Regions from separate parts of the Streptomyces sp. NPDC006925 genome, predicted to be linked through region 2. Evidence: riboswitches for the same ligand, from Rfam matches in the RefSeq annotation. Region 2 holds a riboswitch; each other region holds the start of a gene.

Region 1 (7,921 bases), on a different contig from region 2:
GCCGTGGTGGAGGGGAATCCGGAGGTGATCGGCTCGCCGGTACCGGCGGTGGAGCCGGCGAGCAGCGAGGTGAGGAACGGCGCCTCGTCGGGGTGCGCCCTGAGCGCCTCCCAGCCCATCCCGTCCACCAGGAACACGCACGCCCGGTCCGCGGGCGGGAGCCGCAGCCCGGCGGCCAGGCCGGGAACGCCGAGCCCGGCGGCCACGGACGGCAGCAGGTCGGCCAGCGAGCCGGAGCCGTAGCGCGGGACGGGGGCCGTGCGCGGGTCGAGCGGGCCGTCCGGCACGGCGCCGCCGTACCCGGCCCCGCCGGACGGGGTGGGCGCGCCCGGTGCGCGGAGCGGATGCGGGATGTTCTCAGCGGTCACTGCGGGGGTCCGACCCGGGTGGTTCCGGCGGTGGCCTCGGACAGCGCCTGTGCGAAGGCGAGGGTCTGGCGGACGGTGTCGGGACCGTCGCCCGCCTCGCTGACCCGCAGCGAGAGGTCGTCGGCCGTGGCGGATCCGGTGTAGCCGTGGTCGGCCTCGCAGTTGGGGTCACCGCAGGTGGCCGGCTCCATGTCGAGCCGGGAGACGGCGCCCCAGCCGATGGTGAGGACCACCTCGCGGGGCAGGGTGCCGGGCGTGTAGGACTCGGGGTTGGCCACCACCCGGGAGAGCACCACCGAGGAGATCCGCTCCAGCTTCACGGACTCGGTGGAGGTGGTGGCGTAGGGCGAGGGCGAGGTGCCGTCCGCCGCCTTCTCGTCGGTGTGGCTGACGAGGAAGCGGGTGCGGGTGAGCACCAGGACCGTGACGTGGCGACGGACCTCGTTGGAGTCGAACGTCGTCTCCTGGTGCACAAGGTATGAGGCCACGGGCTCGCCGCCCACCGCCGCCTCGACGGCCTCGGCTACGAGGGCCGGGTAGTAGCCGCTGCGTTCGATCGCCTCACGCAGCCCCTGCGTCGTCGTACCGGTCTTCGCCATGACAGCCATCCTAAGGGCCGTACGGCGGGCTCGGCCCGGCCCGCTCCCCCCGGTGGGCCCCCGCGGCGCCGTCAGTACGCCGGGAGCCTGCGCGCGCCCAGGTCGGGGCGCCTTCCCGGGTCGGCGACACGGACGGAGGCGCTCAACACTGTCACACCGCGCGGCGCCACCACCACCGGGTCGAGCTCCACCGCGACCACCTGCGGATGATCGTCCATCAGCAGCGAGACCCGCAGCAGCACCTCCTCCAGCGCGGCGGTGTCGGAGGGCTCGGCCCCGCGCCAGCCGAACAGCAGCGGTGCGGAGCGGATGGCGCGGACCAACCCGGCGGCCTCCTTGTCCGTGACGGGCACCAGCCGGTGGGCCGTGTCGCCCAGCAGCTCGGAGGGCGGACCGGCCAGCCCGAAGGAGAGCACCGCGCCGATGGCCGGGTCCAGGGTGCCGCGGACCAGGGTGCCCACGCCGCGCGGCGCCATGGCCTGCACGACCGGGCGCAGCTCCTCGGGGGCGCCGAGCCCCTCGATGAGCTCCCGGTAGGCCCGGCGCAGCCCGTTCTCGCCCGCGATGTCCAGCCGCACGCCGCCCAGGTCGGCACGATGCCGCAGATGCGGGGCCGTGGTCTTGAGCGCGACGGGGAAGCCGAGGGTGCGGGCCGCCTCGACGGCCGTGTCGGCGTCCGGCGCCGGGAGCGTGGGCTGCACCGGGATGCCGTAGCTGAGCAGCAGCCGGGCCGCCTCCTCGTCGGTCAGGGCCCGGCCGTGCCCCGGAGACGCCGGCGTCGCCTCGGCCAGCAGCGCGGTCGCCGCCGACTCGTCCACGTCGAGGTCGGGCACCTTGCCGGGGCTGCCGGCCTCCGCGCGCCAGCGCGCGTAGCGCACCGCCTCGGCCAGGGCGCCGGAGGCGCGCTCGGGGGTCGGATAGGAGGGCAGGCCGCGCTGGGCGAGCGCTTTCTGCAGTCCCTCCATCGCCAGGTGGACGACCGCGACCGGCTTGCGCGGGGAGCCCTCGGCCGCGGCCGCCTCGGCTGCTTCCCGGAGCGCGTCGGCGAGCGCCTCGACATGGCCGCCGGGCGGGGTCCGGGGCTCGACCGCTCCGGCGGCGCTGTCGGGCAGCTCGGTCGGCACGGTGGGGACGACGGTGACCAGCACGGAGTCCACGGCCGGGTCGGCGAGCGCCGTGCGCAGCGCCCGGCCGAATGCGCCGGGCCCCGCCGAACCGGGCAGCGCCACGACCGGACGGGGCTGCAGCCCGTCGTTGAGGCAGGCGTCGTAGGCCAGCAGGCTCATCGCGTCGGTGTTGCCGAGGATGCCGACCCGCGGGCCCGCCGGGGGCGGCTGCTCGATCAGGAGTACCCCGGTGTCCAGCAGCTCGGTGAAGGTGTCGACCATCAGGACGCCGGCCTGGCGCAGCAGGGTGCGGACCGTGGCGTCCGGGGTGCGCGCCGCGGGCGCCGCGTGGCCGGGCGGGGGCGTGCTGCCGCGCTGCCGCGCGCCCTTGACGACGACGACCGGCTTGCGGGCCGCGGTGCGCCGGGCGAGCCGGGTGAATTTGCGCGGGTTGCCGATGGACTCCAGGTACATCAGGACGACGTCGGTGGCCTCGTCCTCGTCCCAGTGCTGCAGGAGGTCGTTCCCGGAGACGTCGGCGCGGTTGCCCGCCGAGACGAAGGAGGAGGGCCCGATGCCGCGCCGGTCCAGACCGTCGAGCAGCGCGATGCCGATGGCCCCGGACTGCGTGAAGACGCCGATGCCGCCGCGCTCGGGCATCCGCAGCGCCGGGGTGGCGTTCAGCCGTACGTCCTCACCGGTGTTGATCAGTCCGAGGGCCCCGGGGCCGATCAGCCGCATGCCGTAGGAGCGGGCGAGCCGGACCAACTCCCGCTGCTCGTCCCGGCCGACCCCCTCGGAGAGGACGACCAGCCCCTGCACGTCCGCCTCGCCGCACTCCGTGACCGCCCGGTGGAGCTGGTCCGCGGGGACGGCCAGCACGGCCAGGTCGACGTGCTCGGGGATGTCCCGCACCGAGCGGTGGGCCGACGCCCCGGTCGCCGGCACGGCCTCCCGCGGGTCCAGCGCGTGGTTGACGGCGTGCAGCCGCCCGGCGAAACCGCCGGTGCGCAGGCTGTCGAGCACCGCGCGCCCGGCGCCGCCGGGACTGCGGCTGACCCCGACGACCGCGACGGAGCCGGGGGCCAGGAGGCGCGCGACGGAGCGGGCCTCGGCGCGCTGCTCACGGGCCCGCATGACGGCCAGCGAGCGCTCGGTGGGTTCCAGGTCGAGGGTGAGGCGGACCGCGCCGTCCTCGAAGCTGCGCTTCTGGAAGTAGCCGGCGTCCGTGAACACCTTGATCATCTTGGTGTTGGCCGGCAGCACCTCGGCGGCGAAGCGGCGGATGCCGCGCTCCCGGGCCACGGCGCCGATGTGTTCGAGGAGGGCCGAGGCCACTCCCCTGCCCTGCTGGTCGTCGCGGACCAGGAAGGCGACCTCGGCCTCGTCGGCGGGCTCGCTCGCGGGGCGGCCGAGGTGGTCGATGCGGTCGTAGCGCACGGTCGCGATGAACTCGCCGCCGATGGTCGCCGCGAGGCCGACGCGGTCGACGTAGTCGTGGTGCGTGAAGCGGCGCACGTCGCGGTCGGACAGCCGCGGGTAGGGCGCGAAGAAGCGGTAGTACTTGGACTCGTCCGACACCTGCTCGTAGAAGCTGACCAGCCGCTCCGCGTCGTCCGGGGCGATCGGCCGCACCCGGGCCGTACCGCCGTCGCGCAGCACGATGTCCGCTTCCCAGTGGGCCGGGTAGGCGCGCTCCTCGGGGCTCGGCATGAGGCCAGCGTACGGCGGAGGGAGGGCGCGTGCTCAGGGGTGTGCGGAGGCGTCGTATCGTCGGCGGCCTGAGCACCGTCTCCGGGGGTCCGCCGCCGGTTCACGGTGGACTCAGGCGACCGTGCAAGACTGGTCTAGACAACCTCGTACGACTCGAAGGGCAACACCATGGTTGAGCGCCGCGTCACCGTCGGCTGGGCCGAGGGGCTGCACGCCCGCCCCGCCTCCATCTTCGTCCGCGCCGCGTCGGCGACCGGAGTGCCGGTCACCGTCCGGAAGGGCGAGGGCACTCCCGTCAACGCGGCCTCGATGCTCGGCGTGCTCGGCCTCGGCGCCGAGGGCGGCGAGGAGATCGTCCTGGCCTCCGAGGCGGACGGCGCGGAGGCTGCTCTGGACAGGCTGGCCAAGCTGGTCGCGGACGGGCTGGAGGAGCTTCCGGAGACGGTCTGAACGCCTGCCGGCACCAGGCACACCCCTGCGGCCGCCGGAGCGGGCGGCACCGCAGCCCGCATGCGGCAAGCCCCCGGTCCGGTGACCGGGGGCTTGCCGCATGCGGTGCTGGCGACGCGCGTCAGACCTTCACACCGTGCTTGCGCAGGTAGGCGATCGGGTCGATGTCCGAACCGTAGTCGGGGCCGGTGCGGGCCTCGAAGTGCAGATGGGGACCGGAGGAGTTGCCGGTCGATCCGGAGAGCCCGATCTGCTGACCCGAGGTGACCTGCTGGCCGACCGAGACGCCGATCGAGTTGAGGTGGCCGTACTGGGTGTACGTGCCGTCCTTGTGCTTGATCACGATGTTGTTGCCGTAGGCACCGCCGTTCCCGGCCTCCACGACCTCACCGGCGGCCACCGAGTGGACCGGGGTGTTCATCCCCGCGTGGAAGTCGATCCCGGTGTGGCTGCCCGACGACCACATGCCGCCGCCCTGCTGGTAGCCGGTCGAGACATAGGAACCCTCGACGGGCAGCACGTAGGCGTTGAGCTTTGCGCGCTCGGCCTCCCGCGCCGCCTTCCGCTTGGCCTCGCGCTCCTTCTCCGCCTTCTCGGCAGCCGCCTTGCGCCGGGCCTCGTCGGCCTTCCGCTTGGCCTCCGCCTTCGCCTCGGCAGCCGCCTCCTTGGCCTCGGACTCGGCCTTGGCCTGCTCGGCCCGGAGAGCCTGCGCGGACGCCTGCTCGTCCAGCGTCTTCGAGATCGGGCCGCCGACGGCCTCGGTCACCTCGGCGTTCTGGAGCGGCACGTTGTTCTGCCCGCCGCTCGCGGCGAAGGCGGGGGAGGCGATGGACCCGACGACGCCCACGGTGGCGAGGCCGGCTATACCGGCCGCCCCGCCCGCGGTCCTGCGGGCCTTGCTCGGACGCCTGTGCTTGCCGGTGGCACGGGTGAACGCCATAGGGAGGCGCACTCCTTTCCTTCCTTCTCGCCTACCGGGTTAGCTGACGGGTTCGGAGCAGGAAGGTCTCCTACGGACCGCCTCTTGCGAGGCCGTCCGATTCACCCCAATGGGACGTGGGTCCCCGGTCCCCCTCGGCCACTGCCTCGGGGATTCGGCGATCGCGGTCCGTCGGCCGCGGGTGCGGTCACTTCTGACGGACAGCGGCAATGACGCTAATCGGGGCCAACTCCGAGCGGCAAACGAATCCCTGGCTTTGTCACGTACGCCACACCCCAACTCGCCAGCAACCGCGACGAAAGCGGACATCACAACGGGCCCGGAAGGAGCAATTCCTCCTCCCGGGCCCCACTTCCTGCCCCGGGACCGCGCCCGCCGGCCCGGCTCAGCCGCCGGTGACCACCTTGACGTCGCCGATTCCCAACTCCCGTACCGGATCGGCGATCTGGGACGCGTCACCGACGAGCACCGTCACCAGCCGGTCGGCCGGCAGCGCGCTGACGGCCGCCGCCGTGGCCTCCACCGTGCCGGTCTCGGCCAGTTGGGCATAGAGCCGGCCCTGGTAGTCGTCGGGCAGGTGCTCCTCGACCTGGTCGGCCAGCGTCTCCGCGACGGCCTGGGCCGTCTCGTAGCGCAACGGAGCGACCCCCACCAGATTCCGCACGGCTACGTCCCGCTCCTCGTCGGTCAGTCCCTCCGCCGCCAGCGTCCGCAGCACCTGCCACAGATCGGCCAGCGCGGGACCGGTCACGTCCGTGGCGACCGAGCCGCTGATGGCCAGCAGCGCGGCCCCGCTGCCGTCCTCCGCCGAACGCAGCACATGCCCGAACGCACGGACGCCGTAGGTGTAGCCCTTCTCCTCGCGCAGCACCCGATCCAGCCGGGAGGTGAGGGTGCCGCCCAGGCAGTAGACGCCCAGCAGCTGCGCGGGCCACACCCGGTCGTGCCGGTCCGCTCCGACCCGCCCGATCAGCATCTGCGTCTGCACCGCACCGGGCCGGTCCACGATGACGACCCGGCCGGTGTCGTCGGCAGTGATCGGCGGCATCGCACGCGAGTCGACCACAGCCCCCGTCCAGCCGCCCAGCGTCTCGGCGAGCGCCGCATCGACGCCGCCGTCGCGGAGCCCGTCCAGATCGCCGACCACCACGGCGGTCGCCGTCGCGGGGCGCACATGGGCCTCGTAGAAGGCCCGTACCGCTGCCGCGTCGATGCGCCGCACCGTCTCCTCGGTGCCCTGCCGGGGCCGCGACATCCGCGCCTCGGCCGGGAACAGCTCGCGGGAGAGCTCCTTGGCCGCGCGGCGGGCGGGGTTGGCCAGCTCGTGCGGGATCTCGTCCAGCCGGTTGGCCACCAGGCGCTCGATCTCGCTGTCGGGGAACGCCGGGGCACGCAGCGCGTCCGCCAACAGCCCCAGCGCCTTGCGCAGGCGCGAGACGGGCACCTCGAGCGACACCCACACACCGGCGTGGTCGGCGTTCGCGTCGAGCGTGGCGCCGCAGCGCTCCAGCTCGGCGGCGAACTCCTCCGCCGTGTGCTTGTCCGTGCCCTCGCTCAGCGCCCGGGCCATGATGGTGGCGACGCCGTCCAGCCCCTCCGGCTCGGCGTCCAGCGGCGCGCGCAGGTCCACCTCGACGGCGACGACCTCCTGGCCGGGCCGGTGGCAGCTCAGCACCGTCAGTCCGTTGGAGAGCGTGCCGCGCTCGGGGGTGGGGAAAGCCCACGGCTTGGGAGCACCCCCGGCCGGCCGGGGGTGGAACTCCATGCTCTCGCCTGCCGCCTCCGCGATGCCCGCGGGGCTCGTGCTCGCCGGTGTCTCGCTCACTGCCCGGTCTCCTCGTCGTCGTTCGCCAGCGGTTCGTACACGAGCACGGCACGGTTGTCCGCGCGCAGCCGCTCCGCCGCCACCTGCCGCACCTCCTCGCGGGTGACTTCCAGGACGCGCCGCACCGCGGTGAGCGCGAGCTGGGGATCACCGAAGAGCACCGCGTACCGGCACAGTTCGTCGGCCCGGCCGCCGACCGTGCCGAGCCGGTCCAGCCACTCGCGCTCCAGCTGGGCCTGGGCCCGCTCCATCTCCTCCTCGCTGGGCCCCTCCTCGGCGAAGCGGCGCAGCTCCTCGTCGACCGCCGCCTGGATGTCGGCGGTCTCCGCACCGCTGGACGCCTTGATGTCCAGCCAGCCCAGCGAGGGGGCGCCCGCCAGCCGCAGCAGGCCGAACCCGGCCGCCACCGCCGTACGGTCGTGCCGCACCAGCCGGGTGTAGAGCCGGGAGGACTCGCCCCCGCCGAGCGCGGTCAGTGCCAGGTCGGCGGCGTCCGCCTCGCGGGTGCCGTCGTGCGGCAGGCGGTAGCCGTTCATCAGCGCGCGGGAGGGCACGTCCTCCTCGACGACCTCCCGCTGCTCCTCCCCGACCGGGTCCGGGAGCGCGCCGTCCCGCGGGGGACGCTTGCCGTCGTGGCCGGGGATGGAGCCGAAGTACTTCTCGATCCAGGCCAGCGTCGTGTCCGGGTCGATGTCGCCCACGACCGAGAGGACGGCGTTGTTGGGCGCGTAGTAGGTGCGGAAGAACTCGCGCGCGTCCTCCAGCGAGGCCGCGTCCAGGTCGGCCATGGAGCCGATCGGGGTGTGGTGGTAGGGGTGGCCCTCGGGGTAGACCATCGCCGTCATGCGCTCGAACGCGGTGCCGTAGGGCACGTTGTCGTAGCGCTGGCGGCGCTCGTTCTTGACCACGTCGCGCTGGTT
Region 2 (7,921 bases):
GGTAAGGGAGACGAACCGGCGGCCCTCGCGGCTGCTGCGGGGGCCGCGCGGCTCCGGTGCGTCACCCGGCCCCCTCCCCCTTCGACCGCTCCTGACTGGCCTGAAGCCACCGACCGGGTCAGATTGGGAACGTGCGGGAAACGGCGGCCGGGATACAGCCGGTGGACGGGTACGGCGGCAACCTGGGGCGGCTATGGCGCCTGGCGCGATGGCTGCCCGCCGCGCTGTGCGCGTTGGGCATCGTCCTGGACTTCGCGACGCCCCCGGACGTGACCGTCTCGGCGCCCTTCGCCGCCGCTCCGCTGGCCGCCGCGGCCTTCCTGACCCTCCGCGGCACCGTGCTCACCGGATTGTTCTCCTCCGGGGCGACCATCCTGTTCTCCACCTTCCACGACTCCAGCAACGTGCTGGAGGCCGAGGCCCGGTCCATCACCATCGTGACCGTCTCCGTCCTCGCCGTCGGCGTGAACTACGTCCTGATCCGCAGCGGCAGCAGACTGGCCTCCGCGCGCAGCATCGCCGAGGCCGTGCAGTACGCCGTACTGCCCACACCGCCCTCCCACGTGGGTGCCTTGAGCGTAGCGACGCGGTACCGCGCGGCGCAGGCGGAGGCCCGGATCGGCGGGGACTTCTACGCGGCGGAGGAGACCCCGTACGGCGTACGACTGCTGCTGGGCGATGTACGGGGCAAAGGGCTCGACGCGGTGGCCGCCGTCGTCCTCCTGGTCGGGGCGTTCCGGGAAGCGGCCGAGCAGGAGACGGCCCTCCCCGGTGTGGCGGCCCGTCTCGACCGGGCTCTCCAGCGGGACGCCCATCGCCTCCAGGGCGCGGCGCGGCTGGAGGACTTCAGCACGGCGGTACTGGTCGAGGTCCTCGACCCGCGCACGCAGCCCCCGAATCCTCCCGTGCCCGGAGCGTCCCCGACCGCTCCGGAAGCACCCGGCGCACCGGGTGAACCGGAAGCACCGGGTGGACCGGGTGCACCGGGCGGTGGCCAGGACAGCGCGGCGACGGAGGACCGAGCCGCAGACGAGCAGGTCGTCCTGCGCGTCCTCAACCGTGGCCACCCCGCTCCGGTGCTGCTGCACCGCGGCCGGGCCGCCCTGCTGGAGCCCACCACCCCCGCACTCCCGCTCGGCATGACGGACCTGGGCGTATCGCCTCAGCAGGTGGACGAGTTCGTCTTCCCGCCCGGCGCCCAGCTCCTCCTCTACACCGACGGCCTGTCCGAGGCCCGCAACCCGGAGGGCGACTTCTACCAGCCGGCCGAACGCCTCTCCCGCACCTCCTTCGCCGATCCGGAGGAACTGCTGGCGACGATCCTGGTCGACGTCGCGGCCCACACCGGTGGCCGGTCGGCGGACGACATGGCGCTGCTCGCCGTCGCCCACGACGCCGCGGGCGACACCCGGGGCGACGTCCCTCGCGACGCCTGAGCCCGGTGCGCCGACCGGTGCGCCGACCGGTGCGCCGATCGGCGCACCGACCGGGGCACTGACCGGCGTGCCGACCGGTCGGACGCCGCTCGCGGGCCGGGCAGAGGCACGGACGGGGCTGGTGGAGAGCGAGGCGGGTCTCACGTCAATTACGGGGAACGGCTTGGAATCCCGGCCACAGTTCTATTAACGTCCGATAACGCAGCACGGTCGTCACTGCCGTCACGGAAGACGGCACCGTGCGCCGTCGCCGAATCCCGCACGCGGTGCAACAGCAGCACCCGATCGGCCGCACAGCACCGTGGGAACCGGGGAACCACCCCTCCTCGTCAGCCGGACGAGGAGGACGGGGTGAATCGGACGCCCTTGCGAGAGGACGCCCGTAGGAGACCTTCCTGCTCCGAACCCGTCAGCTAACCCGGTAGGCGAGAAGGAAGGAAAGGAGAGCGCCCCCGTGGCCTCCAGATCCCAGGGCTTCGTCGGCCATGCGTCCCAAGCGGACGCCTACGCCCCACCCGCCGACCAGGCCGGCCCGGCAGCGCCCTACGGCCCCGCAACGCCCTACGGCCAAGCCGCTTCCTCCGGCCAAGCCGCGCCCCAGGGCTCCATCCCGGGACGGTCCATGTACGCCGTCTCCGCCGGTTCCGGCGGCCCTGGCCCCATGCCGCCGCACAATGCAGCGCGCGACGCCGGGGAGGCCCCTGCTGCCGCTGACGCCGCTGACGAGCCGTGGGAGGACTGGAACCCTTCCGAGGACTCCGCGATTCCGGTACGAGGCCGGCACCGGGTCGCCAAGCAGCGCGCGGGAGGCGTGGCGCGGGGCGGCACCGTCCTGGGAGTCGGCATGATCGCAGCCGTCGGCGCCGGCGGTATGGCGACCGCCCAGGACCGGGACCCCGGCACGATATCCGTGCCCGACGTGGACACCGCGGCCGACGCGCTCCGGAGCATCCCCGACCGGCTGCCCGACGCCGAAGACCTGCCCGTCATCGGCGGCCTGCTCTCCGAGGACGCCGACGGTACGGCGGACTCCGGCAGCCGGAACGCGCAAGCCGCCCCCCTCACCCAGGCCGGGCTCTCCGACGAGGACGAGGCGGCGGGCCGCACCGACGCGGGCGAGGCCCTGCGGGCCCGCATCCTCGAACAGGCCGAGCGCCACCGCTCCGCGGCGGACGAGGAAGCCCGCGAGAAGGCGGCCCGGCAGGCCGCGAGCGCGGCCGCGGCGGAGGCCGCGGAACGGGCCGCCGCTGCCGAAGAGGCGAAGCAGGAGCGGGCGCGCGAGGCGGCCGCCGAGCAGGAACGCAAGGCGGAGGCCGAGCGGAAGCGCAAGGCCGAAGCGGCCCGCCGCGCCGAACTCGCCCGCAGCTACACGGCACCGCTGGCCTCCTTCCAGCTCAGCGCCGGGTTCGGCCAGGCAGGCGGCATGTGGCAGAGCGACCACACCGGACAGGACTTCGCCGCCGCCAACGGCACCCCCGTCAAGGCCGTCCACAGCGGAACGGTCAAGGAGGCCGGCTGGGCCGGTTCGTACGGCTACCGCGTCGTGCTGCAACTCGAGGACGGTACCGAACTCTGGTTCTGCCACCTCTCGTCCATGACCAGGTCGGCGGGCGACAAGGTCGGCACCGGTGATGTCATCGGCCGGGTCGGCTCCACCGGCAACTCCACGGGCCCCCACCTGCACGTCGAGGTCCGCCCGCACGGGGGCGACCCGGTGGACCCGCTGCCGTGGCTCCGCGACAAGGGCGTCAAGGTCTGAGCAAGGACAGGGGAGCCGAGGGAGACAAGGGAGCCGGGGGCTGAAGGGAGCCGGGGGGAGCTGAAGGAGCCGGGGGAGACAGCGCCTGAGCGCACCGCACGTGCCCCGAAACGGACCCGCACCGGGCACGACCTCCGGCCTGCCCGGTGTGCGCGCCCTCGGGACGGCCCGACCCCGCGCTACGGTCGCGGCATGCAGATGAATGCCGACAGGAAGATCGGTCAACTGTCCGTCTCGCCGCTGGTGCTCGGCGGCAACGTCTTCGGGTGGACAGCAGACACCCCCACCTCGTTCGCGGTGCTCGACGCCTACACCGGCGCCGGCGGCAACGTCATCGACACGGCCGACGGCTACTCGGCCTGGGTGGAGGGCAACAGGGGCGGCGAGTCGGAGACCGTCATCGGCGAGTGGCTCGCCGCACGCGGCCCCTCCCTGCGCGACAACGTCGTCGTCGCCACCAAGGTGGCCCGCCACCCCGACCACATGGGACTCGCCCCCGCCACCATCAAGGCCGCCTGCGAGGATTCGCTGCGCCGTCTGCGGACGGATCGCATCGACCTCTACTACACGCACTTCGACGACGAATCGGTCGAGGTCTCCGACATCGTCTCCGCTCTCGACGACCTGGTCAGGGAGGGCAAGGTCCGCGAGATCGCCGCCTCCAACATCTCGCCGGCCCGCCTGGCCGCGTCGCTCGCGTTCAGCGACCGGGAGGGCGCCGCCCGGTACGTGGCGCTCCAGCCGCACTACAACCTCGTCTCGCGCGACACCTACGAGGGCGAACTGGAGGAGCTCGCCCGACGGGAGTCGCTGGCCGTCCTGCCGTACTACGCGCTGGCCTCCGGATTCCTCACCGGCAAGTACCGTCCGGGCGAGGCCGTCCCCGAGGGAGCGCGTGCGGGCAAGGCCGCACAGTTGCTGGCCACCGAGCGGGGCCAGCGCGTCCTGGCCGCGCTGACCACCGTCGCCGCCGCGCACCAGGCGTCCGAGGCCACCGTCGCGCTCGCCTGGCTCGCCGCGCAGCCGACCGTGACGGCCCCCATCGCCAGCGCCCGCGCGGTCGACCAGCTCCCCGCGCTGCTGGCCTTCGCCGATCTGCGCCTCACCAACGACGAACTCCGCCTGCTGACGGACGCGTCCGCGTAACACCTCGTCGGCACGGCCGCACGGCGGCTGCGACGGCAACAAGCCGCGCTGCGGCAGGGCGGCACGGCAGTGCGCCTGCACGACGGCACGGCCGTGCCGGGGGCTCCGGATCCCGCCGTACACCCGGGCGACGGGAACCGGAGACACACGCGTGTACCGATGGCACGGTGGCCGCCCGAACACCGTGGACGGCCACTGGCAGCCGCTCAGCCCCGCTGCGGCTGGCCGTACACCCGCTCCACGGGAAGCCGCACCACCTGCCGCTGGTCGGCCACCATGGTGTCCCGGTACTCCGCCCAGTCCGGATGCTCACCCCGGATGGCCCGGTACACCTCGACCAACTCCTCGACGGTCGCATCGTGCGGATCCTGTGCGACGGGCGTCAGCTCCGCCGTCCCGTCCACCACCGTCCACGCCCACCCGTCGCTGCTCGTCACGTGATAACTGGCCCGCGGATCCCGGGCCAGATTCCGGGACTTGACCCGGTTCGCCGTGATCGAGACCCGCAGCAGCCGCTTGTCCGGGTCATACGTGTGATTGACGTTGGACAACTGAGGACGACCGTCCCTCCGCAACGTGACGAGCACGCCTCGGTCGTAGTCGGAGAGGAGTCGGAGGAGGCGGGACTCTTTGTCGGGAGTGTCGGTCACGAGGTCTCCGTGGGTCTCGGCATGGAAGAGGGCAGTGGTCGCATCGTTTCGGATTCGACTCGAAAACCCGGGGATCTGCGGTACACGGCGACGCGTACGGCGGGTTCGGACGATCCCGCCCGGCTGTGCCGCTGATCGGCCCTGTGGGGACAGCCCGGGTGTGTCTCGCGAAAGCCGCATGTCAGCCGGCATGTCGGGCCAACAGGGAATCGGGGACGTCGGAGAGGATCGCGGGCTCCCGGGAGCCTCGATGGGCGAGGTGGAGGTCCTCGCGAGCACGGGTGCAGAGGACGAAGAAGCGAAGACGCGCCGCCACGCCGGTCGGATCCTCCGTGTAGGCGTCCAGATCGGGAACGAAGACGCTGTCGAACTCCAGCCCCTTCATGCTGTTCGTGTTCACGATGCGGATGGGACGGGTGGAGAAATCGATTGCGTTCCGATACCGATCGTCGTGTACATAGGCCTGGGTGTGCGCGGCCAGTCCGAGTGTCGTGAGTCGACTCTGAATTTCTCGTTGCAGCCGATTCGACCGACAGATGATCCCGATGGTCCGCTCCGGGTGGGCGGAGAAGTACTGAGAAATCCCGGTGACGAGATAATCGAGAGTGGGGACTCTCAGGACCGTCGGTGTGCGACCCGCGCTCCTCGACGGAAGCGGAATTCGCTCCCCCCTTCCCTCCTGGAACTCGGATGCCAGCATGGCGATCTCCCGGCTGTTCCGACGGTTTCCGCGCAGGACCAGTGGAGGGGCCTGCGCCACGACCTCCCGGTGGATCTCGGAGACGGTGCTCTGGTCGTCCCCGATCTGCTGGTTCTCGTCCGCGAAGACAGTGACCTCGATACCGAGGACGCGGCACCATCGGTAGAAATCGACGGGAAGCCCCTGGCCCTCGTCGATGACGAGGTGCGCCGTCGAAGTGATGCCTCGAACGATGCATGTCTGCTGCATCTCGACCCAGTCGTGGTGCCATCCCCCTTCGTCGGTTTTCGGCGGATCCGAACCGAAGCGCTCGTTCCAGAAGTCCCGGATCCACCGGTAGGAGGTGGTGACCCGGACGGACTCGGTGAGGTCGGGCGCCAGCTGAGCGAGGTATTGGTGCAGCACATTGGAGCGGGTGAGGAGTGTGACCTCGCGCCCGATCGTGGCCAGTGCCCAGGCCCGGTGGATGGCCAGCACGGTCTTGCCCGAGCCGGGGTTCCCGGTGATGACATGGCTGCCGCGGAACGCCAGATCGATGACCGAATGCTGTTCGGTTTCCAGGTCGAGCAGAGAGGGCGCCCTCATGAGAGATCGACGGCTTCAGCGGATTCCTCCAACGCCGCACGGACGACGTCGCCGAAGAATCCTGGGACGGTGTCGTCGCCGATCAGGAGAGTTCTGTCCAACAGAGAGTTGTCGATCTCACAACTCGTCTCGGGGAGAAGTGTGCAGGCATGACAGGCGGCCCGGTTGAGGTTTGCCAGTGACCTGCCGGTGGAGTCGGCGCAGAGTGGGTCCTGGGAGCACCACTGCGCCGATTCGAGCAGTCGGATCAAAGTCTCGACGAGGTTCGGAGGACGTCCCTGACGGACGAGTCCGCCCAGCGTTCCCTCGGTGTCCCCGGCGGCCGTGTAGATGAACACCCCCGCCTGGGGCGGATGGCCGCTCCCCGGGATGTGGCTTCTCGCGTAGACGCGTTCGCGGAGGGAAGCCGCGTTGTAGCCGCTGTCATAGGAGAGTTGGCGAATGAACTGATGCGCCAGAGTGTGCAGCATGACGAAGCGCGGCAGCAGGTCCGGCCCGGTCTTTCCTCTGAGCCAGTCCACCTTGAAGGAGGCCTCGAGGTTCCTCGCGATCGACAGTGTTCGGTCGTGGACGGAGGGAGTGCGCTCCCACGACCTGAGTCGTTCCTCCTCGACGGCGATGAAGATCCCTTCGCCGTAGGTCTCGACAGCCGGTAGCCATTGGGCACGCGCACGGGTGTTGACGGAAACGAAACGTCCGCCCTCGCCCGCCTCGCCCTCGCCGGAACTCGGTTCGTACCGGGTGAATCCTTCGAGCGCGCGGACTTCGCGGATCCGATGGGCGACGACGACTGTCGAGATCTGCGCAGCCAGCTCTCTCATCGAGACGGGGTCCCCGTCGCCCACGTCGAGGCTGGTCCGGCGTACGGAGAACGTCTTCGAATCGACGGCGGACTCGGGTTCGGAGAATGCGGCCCACTCGGCGACGCTGAGGTCGTCGTCGGCATCGGCCGCGAACGGCACCGAGGCGGTCTCGGCGGCGTGGCGACGTTCCAGGGACTCGACGAAGTGCTCGTCGACGCCGCATGAGATGGCGATCTGACTGCGGCAGGCGGGGGCCAGGGGACCGTTGTCGGCGCTTATGAGCATCGGCCAGTGCTTGTCGTTGATGACGGCCTGGGTCGCCTCGTCGTCCACGGAGAACCCCGAGGGCGTGGGGATGTCGATCGCCGAGTGCGTGATCGGGAAGTAGACGTTCGAGGCTCCGCGTTGTACTGCCTGCGGTGTCTCCTCGCAGACCTCCGCCTCGTCGGACTCCGATTCCCATGGATGCGTACCGGGGCACCGGAACCCGGCCTTTCCGAGAGTGTTCTTTCGGCTGAGCCCGGCGAGGCTGCGGCCGGCACGGCAGACGGCGCAGCACACGCGCAGGGCCTCCAGCCCGGAGGAGTCCGGAGTCGCGACGAATCGCAGGCGGCTGACCTGGCACTGGCGCTGAGCGTGGTTCTCGCTCCGGGAATGGGCCCACCGGCGCCAGTCGAAGTCGGCCATGTGGCCCGCCCGGCACACCTGGATGAAACGCATCGGTGCCAACTGCGCCTTCCCGGCGCACTGCCGGCATGTCGGTTGTCTGTTCCGGACCTCATGATCCGGACGCCACCGCAGCATGTTCCTGCACTGAGGGCAGAAGAGCCATTTGGGAAAAC
Region 3 (7,921 bases), on a different contig from region 2:
ACGGCGCGGGGCCGGGCCAGCTTTCGGACCCGGTCGCCGGCCGGAGTGGCGACGCGGAGGGTGTCCGCGCCCTTGACGAGGACGGGCGCCGCGGCGAACCGTTCGGGCTTCCGTTCCGGCGCGTGCAGCGACGAGGCCAGCGCGAGCCCCATGACGGCCAGCAGTCCCGCTCCGAGAGCGAGCGCAACGAAGCTGCCGGCGAAGCCGGTCCAGCGGGTGCGCAGAGTGGCGAGGGCGATCCTCAGCACGGGAGGGCCTCCAGCTTCGCCATGTGCGCGGCGATCCGCGGCGAGGACGCGCCGTGCAGTTCCCCGTCGAGGCGCCCGTCGACGAGGAAGACCACGCGGTCCGCGTAGCCGGCGGCGACCGGGTCGTGGGTGACCATCACGGTGGTCCGCCCCTCCTGGTGGACCATGTCGCGCAGCAGGGTGAGGACCTCGCGGCTGGTCACCGAGTCCAGCGCACCGGTGGGCTCGTCACCGAAGAGCACCTGGGGACGGGTGATCAGCGCGCGGGCCAGGGCGACCCGCTGTTGCTGGCCGCCGGACAGCTCCGCGGGGCGGTGCCGGGCCCGCGACCCGAGTCCGACCTGCCGCAGCGCCTCCGCGACGCGGGCGGGTGGTGGGCGGCGACCCGCCAGGCGCAGCGGCAGGCCCACGTTCTGCTCGGCCGTCAGGGACGGCAGCAGGTTGAACGCCTGGAAGACGAATCCGATGCGGTCGCGGCGCAGGAGCGTCAGCCGGGTCTCGTCGAGCCCGGTCAGCTCGGTCCCGCCCACCGCGACCGACCCGGAGGTGGGGCGGTCCAGCCCGGAGGCACACTGCAGCAGAGTCGACTTCCCGGATCCCGAGGGGCCCATGACGGCGGTGAACGTCCCGTGGCCGAAGTCGAGGGTGACGTCGTCGAGCGCGGTGACGGCTCCGGCACCGGTGCCGTAGCGGCGGGTGACGTGCCGCATGCGGACGGCTTCATCGGCCATGTGTCTGTCCTGTCGTGTGCGAAGTGGTCGGCGCGGAAGCGGCGCGCGAGTGCGCGCCGGGCACGCCGGGCGGCGAGGCCGGTGCAGGTGCTCCGGTATCCGCCGCGAGCATTGCAGAGAAATCTCTGCAGAGGAAGTTCTGCAGAGATTTCTCTGCGATAGGCTCGGGGCATGACCGAGCCCCCACCCCAGGACCGCACCGCCGCTCACCAGGAGCGGCACACCGTCAGCGACCCCGCGACCCTGAAAGCGCTGGCGCATCCGCTGCGCCTGAAGATCCTGCGCAGGCTGGCCGCCGCGGGCCCGGCGACCGCCACCGCACTCGCCTCGGCCCTCGACCAGAACACCGGGACCCTCAGCTACCACCTGCGCCAACTGGCGCGGGCCGGTCTCATCGAGGACGACCCCGAGCACTCCGCGAACGGACGCGAGCGCTGGTGGCGCGGGGTGCGCGGCGCGGAGGTGCGGCGCCCCTCCCGATCGGGCCTGCCGGCAGCGGAGCGCGCCGTGGTCGAGGAGCTGGACCGGGCGCATCTGCAGGAGGACATCGAACTGGTCCGGCGCCAGGCGGACCGTCCGGCCGAGGAAGACGAGTGGGTGTCCGGCTCCCGCAGCACCCTCCACCTCACACAGGAGGAACTGCGGGAGTTCCACGACGCCTACCTGGAGCTGCTGCAACGCTTCCGGCGCGACCGCACCGAAGCCGGACCGGGCACCCGGCCCATCGCCGTCCGCTGGTTCGGGGTCCCGCTCGACCGCCGGGACTGACACCGCCGCGACGCCGCGGGGCCCCGGTGTGCGCGGCCGGGCACCGCCGCCCGACCGCGCATCCGACCGTTTCGGACCAGGGCTGCACCACACCCTCGCGCCGGGGGATGTACGATCGCGCTTAGTAGAATTCCTCCGTGCGACACCTCAGCCGCCGCACAGGATCCGGCAACCGGCCACATTCTGCGGTATTCACCGACAATGTCCGGATATACAGGACTTGCCCTTCTCGGTCGTACGCTGTGTCGGGAAACACACCGGCCGGACCCAGAAATCAGCAAGATCCTCTGCCTCCCCGTCAGGAAGCCTTTCCATAAAAGCTCTTCGAAACACCGGCGGGTTCGTCTTTTTACACACAGAAAATGATCCACAGCATAGCGTTGAAGAATTGCTAGATCATTTTCGGCGGCTGCTCGGTGCATGAATCGTGCGCCTTGATCCGGGCAATCCATTGTGTTTCTGTGTCCTCGCTCCGGCCTCCGTGAACGGCCGGAGTTCCGCTGCCGGGGCGCCGAATCCTGCCGCCCGGCTAGGAAATTCGCACCAGTACCGCGCGGCAGGAGCGGGGGACCCACTTACGTGCCGTGCCGCACTTCGCGGCCCGGCTAGGGGTGAAGTCATGGCCGCTGTGCCCCGGCACAGCGGATATGGCCGGGCAACTCCAGCCCGAATCCGACAGCTGACCTCGCAGGCGCTAGGAGAGGACACCCCCATGTCTCGTGGCCTTCACGCCCGTAATCCGTTCCGCGCCCGCCGCCTCCGGCTCTCGCTCGCCCTCGCCGCCGGCGGCGCGGGCATCGCCGCTCCCCTGCTGGCCGCGGGCAGCGCGCACGCCGCCCCGGCGCAGGTGCAGGAGCAGGCGCAGTCCGCACGGTCCGGCGCCGCCGAGCAGGTGAAGACCGAGCAGGAGCCCAGCTCCTACACCGTCGTCGGCGGCGACACCCTGTACCGGATCGCCCTGGACCACGACATCGAGGGCGGCTGGAACACCCTCTACGAGGCCAACAAGAAGACCGTCGGCGGCGACCCGGACCTGATCCTGCCGGGTCAGAAGCTGACGCTGGACACGGCCTCGAAGCCCGCCGAGAAGAGCGACGCCACGCCCGAGCGCGCCGACCGCAGCTCGGCCGAGCGCACCGGCGGCGTGCACAAGACCCAGTCCACCAACCTGGACGGCTGGATCAACGAGGCGCTGGCCATCATGAAGCAGCACGGCATCCCCGGCAGCTACGACGGCATCCACCGCAACATCATCCGGGAGTCCGGTGGCGACCCCAATGCCATCAACAACTGGGACATCAACGCCCAGAACGGCACGCCCTCCATCGGTCTGCTCCAGGTGATCAAGCCGACCTTCGACTCCTTCCACGTCGAGGGCACCGCCTACGACCAGCGGGACCCGGTCGCCAACATCGTCGCGGCCTGCAACTACGCAGCCAACCGCTACGGCTCGATCGACAACGTGAACGGCCCCTACTGAGCCGAAGCACGCACGCGGCGACTGCCCGCCACCCTCGCGGTGGCGGGCAGTCGCCGTCTCGGCGCCACGCCCGGCGGCCGCGGCGGAGCGCTCTCCCCCGCCCCCGTCGCCGTGCGCACCGGAACGCGCACCCTCCGTCTCGCTCCCCGCCGCGGCGCGGGCCGCATTCACCCGAACGCCGCTTCCCTCTGGCGCGGGTACGCCCGAATGGCCACCGTCGAGCCATGAGCGAGAACAGAAATCTTGTGAGCGTGATAACGCCCGCTTACAATGCACTGCCCTGTATCGAGCGCTGTGTCGAATCGGTCGCACACCAGTCATTCGAGCCCGGCGCCACCGAGATGATTGTCGTGGACGACGGCTCGACCGACGGCACCTCCGCCATTGTGGACCGGCTGGCCGCACAACATCCGCACCTCCTGCGGGTGATCCACCAGGAGAACTCCGGGAGCCCCTCGGGTCCGCGCAATCTCGGCCTGGACCTCGCGAGCGGACGGTACGTCTTCTTTCTCGATGCCGACGACTATCTGGCCCCCGAAGCCCTCCAACGGCTCACGACGGCGGCCGAGGTGAACGAATCCGATGTCGTACTCGGCCGAATGGCCTCGGGGGGACGCCGGGTGCCGCGCTCCATGTTCCGCGCGAACCAGGCCGATGCCGACCTGTTCACCTCCCGCGTCTACTGGGCGCTTTCCGCGCAGAAACTCTTCCGCAAAGAACTGCTCGACCGGCTGCAGTTGCGCTTCGACACCGGTCTGCGGATCGGCGAGGACCAACCCTTCACCGCACTCGCCTACTTGCGGGCCCGCCGCATCTCGGTGGTCGCCGACTACGACTGCTACTACCTGGTCCGGCGCCCGGACGGCCGGCATCTGACCGCCACGGGCAGCACCGAGCCGGTCCTCGATGCGCTGCACCGCGTCTGCGAGCTGCTGCGCGCCGAACTTCCGCCCGGACAGCAGCGCGACGCCCTGCTGGAGCGGCACTTCGCCGTCGAGCTCCGCGACGTCTTCCGCTTCCTCGGCCAGGAGGCGGACCCGGCCGTCCAGCAGCGCGAGTTCACCCGTGTGCAGCGGCTTCTCACCCGGCACGAGGACGACTCCTTCTGGCACCGGCTGGCTCCCGTCCAGCGCCTGCGCTGCCATCTGGCCCGGCACGGGCATCTCGGGGAACTGCTCACCCACACCCTGTCCGCCGACGCGCACATGCCGTTCAGCGTCCGCATCTCCCGGGGAACGGCGCTGGCACACTACCCACCGCGCGGAGAACACCGTGCCGGAGGCCCGGCCGCGAGCTTCGACGTGACGGACCGCCTCACGCTCAGCCACCGCGTCTCCCGCTTCTCCTGCACCGGCACCCGGCTGCGGCTGACCGGACGCGCACGCCTGGAGCAGGCCGGGCCCGCCGACCGGCAGGCGGTCGAGGTCTTCCTGCAGCACCGGGACGAGCCGTGGCGACGCTACGCGCGGACCCGTCTGGCGGGCGAGTTCTTCGAGGCCGACCTGGATCTCCTCGGCGGGCCGGGCGACGACGTCCCGCCGGCCGACGGCTGTTGGGACCTGTATCTGAGTCTGACCGTGAACGGGCTGGTCAGGACGGTCCGGCTGGGCAGCCGACGCGATCAGGAGGCCGGACGCTGCCCGTTCACGTACCTGGCCGACGACGGTGCGGGCGGCATCCGGACCGTCAGGCTGTACTCCACCTCCCACGGCAACCTCACCCTGCGCCTGGAGCACGTCCCCGCGGCACGGCTGAGCAGGGAACTGCGCCTCGATGTGGAAGCCCCCGTCTGGTGCGGTCGGGTCCTGCGCCTGCACGGCACCACCAACCTCGTCGCGCCTCCGGCCGGCACCGTCCTCGTCCAGCTGGCCTCCCGCAGCGGCGCCGCCGACTTCCCCCTGGTGATCGAGGACGACGGCCGCTTCTCGGTGGAACTGCCCCTGGACGTGCTGTCCTCCGGCCGGTGGGCGGCCGCGCTGCGGATCGCCGCGGCCAACTGGCAGCACACCCGTCCCCTGCGGCAACCTGTCCTGCCGGCCGGCGCGGCACGCTGGCGCCGGAGCCTCATGCCCCGATACGCCAAACCGGTGGCGGGCGATCCGCTGACGCTGCGCGTGGACCGGGTACGCCCCACCCGCGGACTGCGCCGCCGGCTCGCACAGCCGGCGGCGCTCCCGGCCGGGCCGGCCGCACACCGGACCGGAGGAGCGAGCCCGGGCGGTCGGGAAGCCGCCTGAACCCAGGTAGCCCACCCGTGGAACCGGTAGCCCGCCCGGGGAACCGGGCGGACCGCACGCGCCCGCCGGCGATCGTCCGGCGGGCTACGGCGTGTGGAAGTCCACCTCCGGGTTCTCCCGCGTGGGACCGTCCAGCAGCGGCCGCGGCAGTCCTCGCAACTGCCGGTCGAAGAAGGCCGTCACATAGCGGGTGGTGATCTCCCCGGAGCGCCTTCCGGACAGCGGCGCCTCGGGGTCGGCGACCCCGGCCTGACCGCCCAGGATCGGCAGGTCGACGAAGGTGAAGTGCCCGGAACCGGTCACCGTCAGCCAGCGCTTCCAGCCGTGCAGGCGCTGCCAGGTCCGCGGCCACGTCGTGTCGGTCGCGTGCGGGGTGTGGTCCTTTTGGGTGCCGAGCATCAGCGTCGGCCGGCCCAGTCCGGTCCGCGGCACGGGAGCGAAGAAAGTGCCGTCCAGGTTCGCGGCGGCCCGGATCCGGCGGTCGGTGCCCGCTGCCACCGCTGCCGCGTTGCCGCCCAGCGAGTGACCGGCGGCGCCGATGCGGCGAGTGTCTATCAGCGCCGCCCAGTGGGCGGACTCGCGCCCGGCGCCGCTCCTCGCGCCCTTCCCGGCGCCGGTCAGCCTGTCGACGGCGAACGAGATGTCGGCTGCCCGGTCGCGGGCGGCCCGGGCCAGCCGTTTCTTCTCGCCCGCGTCGGTCGGCGCGTCCTCGACGGTCCCGCAGGCGACACAGGTGAGCGTGCGCCGACCGGCCGGGCCGGTGAAGGTCGTGCCGAAGGATTCGTAGGCGTGGTCGAGAAGGGCGACGACATAGCCGTGGGAGGCGAGTTCCTCGGCGAGCGTGGTGAGCGTCGCGCGGTGCAGCGAGAATCCCGGCGAGAGCACGACCAATGGATGCCTCCCCGGGGCCGGCCGGACCCCGGTGCGGGCGTTCGTGCGCACCGAGGCGAGCCTGTCCGCCGGGAAGGACGCATCGAGCTTCAGCCCTTTCAGCAGTAGCTCCGCCTCCTCCACCGACAGGTAAGGCGCAGTCTCACCGCGGCCGCCGCGCCGGGCCGGATAGAAGACCGAGGCCATCAGCCGGCGGGGGCCCGCGGACGGTACCCAGGGGTCGCGGCGCTTGTCGTCGGTGAGCTGAAGCGTGTCGCGTCCGACCGCCCAACGGCCCGTGGGCCGGGGGACGGACAGCCGGTCGGCGTGGTCCGAGGCCGCGGCGGCGGACGCCCGGCCGGTGTGCGCGCCACCCGCCGGGGCCCCTTCGGCGGAGGCGCAGGCCGTGGTCGCGGGGGCGAGCAGAGCGGCGGCCAGCAAAGCGGCCGCCGCGCGGTGTGTACGGATCATGTCCGGCAGCCTAGGAACCGGCCACCGCGCCCGGCACCGGCGAAAGCCGGTGCCGGGCCTGCACTTTCGGCAGGTGCGGGCCCGGGCCGGGGAACGGACCGCGGCCGGTTGCTCGCCCCCGTGCCGCGGCGGTTCGGCCCGGCGTGCAGGCCCGGGGAGTGCACGCCTGCCCTCTTGGCAGGCGCGGCGCCGCACGGCAGCGTGAACCGTGAACCGCGCCAACCCACCCCCCACTTCGGAGTGCGCGCATGAAGACGACGAACGGCGTTCCCCGCATCCCCGCCCCCCGGCAGCGCCGGGCAGCGGGAGGGAAGCGCAGAGCCGCGGGCGTCGTGGCCGGAGCTTTCGCCCTGGTCGTCGGGCTGCCGGGTACGGCTCTGGCCGATCCGCCGCAGGCGCTGCCGCTGAACGCGACCGCGCTGGAGAGGACGTTCCAGCCCGCCTACGACTACGACACCGACGGCTGCTACGCGACCCCCGCGATCGGCCCCGACGGCACCCTGGCGCCTGGCCTGAGGATAGGCGGCGACGTCAACGGCAACTGCCGTGACGAGCCGGATCTGGAGAACACCAACGGATACTCCCGTTCCAAGTGCAACAACGGCTGGTGTGCGGTGGTCTACGCCTCCTACTTCGAGAAGGACCAGGCGGCTCTGGGCGGCGGCAGTGCCGGGCACCGGCACGACTGGGAACACGTCGTGGTCTGGGTGCACGACGACCGGGCCGAGTACGTCTCGACCTCCAACCACGGCGGATTCACCGTCCACGGCCGGGACGCCCTGCCCTTCGAGGGCAGCCACCCCGAGGTCGTCTACCACAAGGACGGCATCAGCACCCACTGCTTCCGCGCGGCAAAGAGCGACGGCGGCGACGAGCCGCCCGAGAACCACAAGGGGGCCTGGCAGTACCCCACCCTGGTCGGCTGGGACGGCTATCCCGAGGGACTGCGGGACACTCTGACCGGAGCCGACTTCGGCAGCGCCACACTCGGCATCCGGGACGACACCTTCGCCGGCCACCTGGCCGAGGCGAAGCCGGACGGCATCCCCTTCGATCCCAACAGCTGAGCGCGTGCCCGGACTCCGGCCGCAGCCACCGGGCGCGTCCGGTGCAGCG

The links. A riboswitch is a leader RNA that binds a small molecule or an ion and turns the genes downstream of it on or off. The one in region 2 is predicted to bind cyclic di-AMP.
Region 1: it holds a riboswitch for cyclic di-AMP, as region 2 does, so the genes downstream of both, ACFYNS_RS22685 (M23 family metallopeptidase) here and ACFYNS_RS24805 (M23 family metallopeptidase) in region 2, are expected to answer to the same signal.
Region 3: it holds a riboswitch for cyclic di-AMP, as region 2 does, so the genes downstream of both, ACFYNS_RS22455 (LysM peptidoglycan-binding domain-containing protein) here and ACFYNS_RS24805 (M23 family metallopeptidase) in region 2, are expected to answer to the same signal.

Annotation. Positions count from the first base shown of each region.
Region 1 covers NZ_JBIAGB010000018.1:41,829-49,749, forward strand. The annotation lists gene ACFYNS_RS22665 (alkaline phosphatase family protein) at 1-368, opposite strand, end outside; gene ACFYNS_RS22670 (DUF5998 family protein) at 365-967, opposite strand; gene ACFYNS_RS22675 (GNAT family N-acetyltransferase) at 1,039-3,786, opposite strand; gene ACFYNS_RS22680 (HPr family phosphocarrier protein) at 3,955-4,236, shown strand; gene ACFYNS_RS22685 (M23 family metallopeptidase) at 4,358-5,176, opposite strand; cyclic di-AMP (ydaO/yuaA leader) riboswitch at 5,190-5,346, opposite strand; gene ACFYNS_RS22690 (M16 family metallopeptidase) at 5,562-6,941, opposite strand; gene ACFYNS_RS22695 (pitrilysin family protein) at 6,998-7,921, opposite strand, start outside.
Region 2 covers NZ_JBIAGB010000022.1:37,068-44,988, reverse strand. The annotation lists gene ACFYNS_RS24810 (PP2C family protein-serine/threonine phosphatase) at 132-1,436, shown strand; cyclic di-AMP (ydaO/yuaA leader) riboswitch at 1,675-1,879, shown strand; gene ACFYNS_RS24805 (M23 family metallopeptidase) at 1,891-3,195, shown strand; gene ACFYNS_RS24800 (aldo/keto reductase) at 3,394-4,341, shown strand; gene ACFYNS_RS24795 (PPOX class F420-dependent oxidoreductase) at 4,548-4,991, opposite strand; gene ACFYNS_RS24790 (DNA helicase) at 5,173-6,276, opposite strand; gene drmB (DrmB family protein) at 6,273-7,921, opposite strand, start outside.
Region 3 covers NZ_JBIAGB010000017.1:147,155-155,075, forward strand. The annotation lists gene ACFYNS_RS22440 (FtsX-like permease family protein) at 1-248, opposite strand, end outside; gene ACFYNS_RS22445 (ABC transporter ATP-binding protein) at 242-979, opposite strand; gene ACFYNS_RS22450 (helix-turn-helix domain-containing protein) at 1,151-1,747, shown strand; cyclic di-AMP (ydaO/yuaA leader) riboswitch at 2,279-2,455, shown strand; gene ACFYNS_RS22455 (LysM peptidoglycan-binding domain-containing protein) at 2,460-3,227, shown strand; gene ACFYNS_RS22460 (glycosyltransferase family A protein) at 3,452-5,464, shown strand; gene ACFYNS_RS22465 (alpha/beta hydrolase family protein) at 5,549-6,805, opposite strand; gene ACFYNS_RS22470 (NPP1 family protein) at 7,054-7,872, shown strand.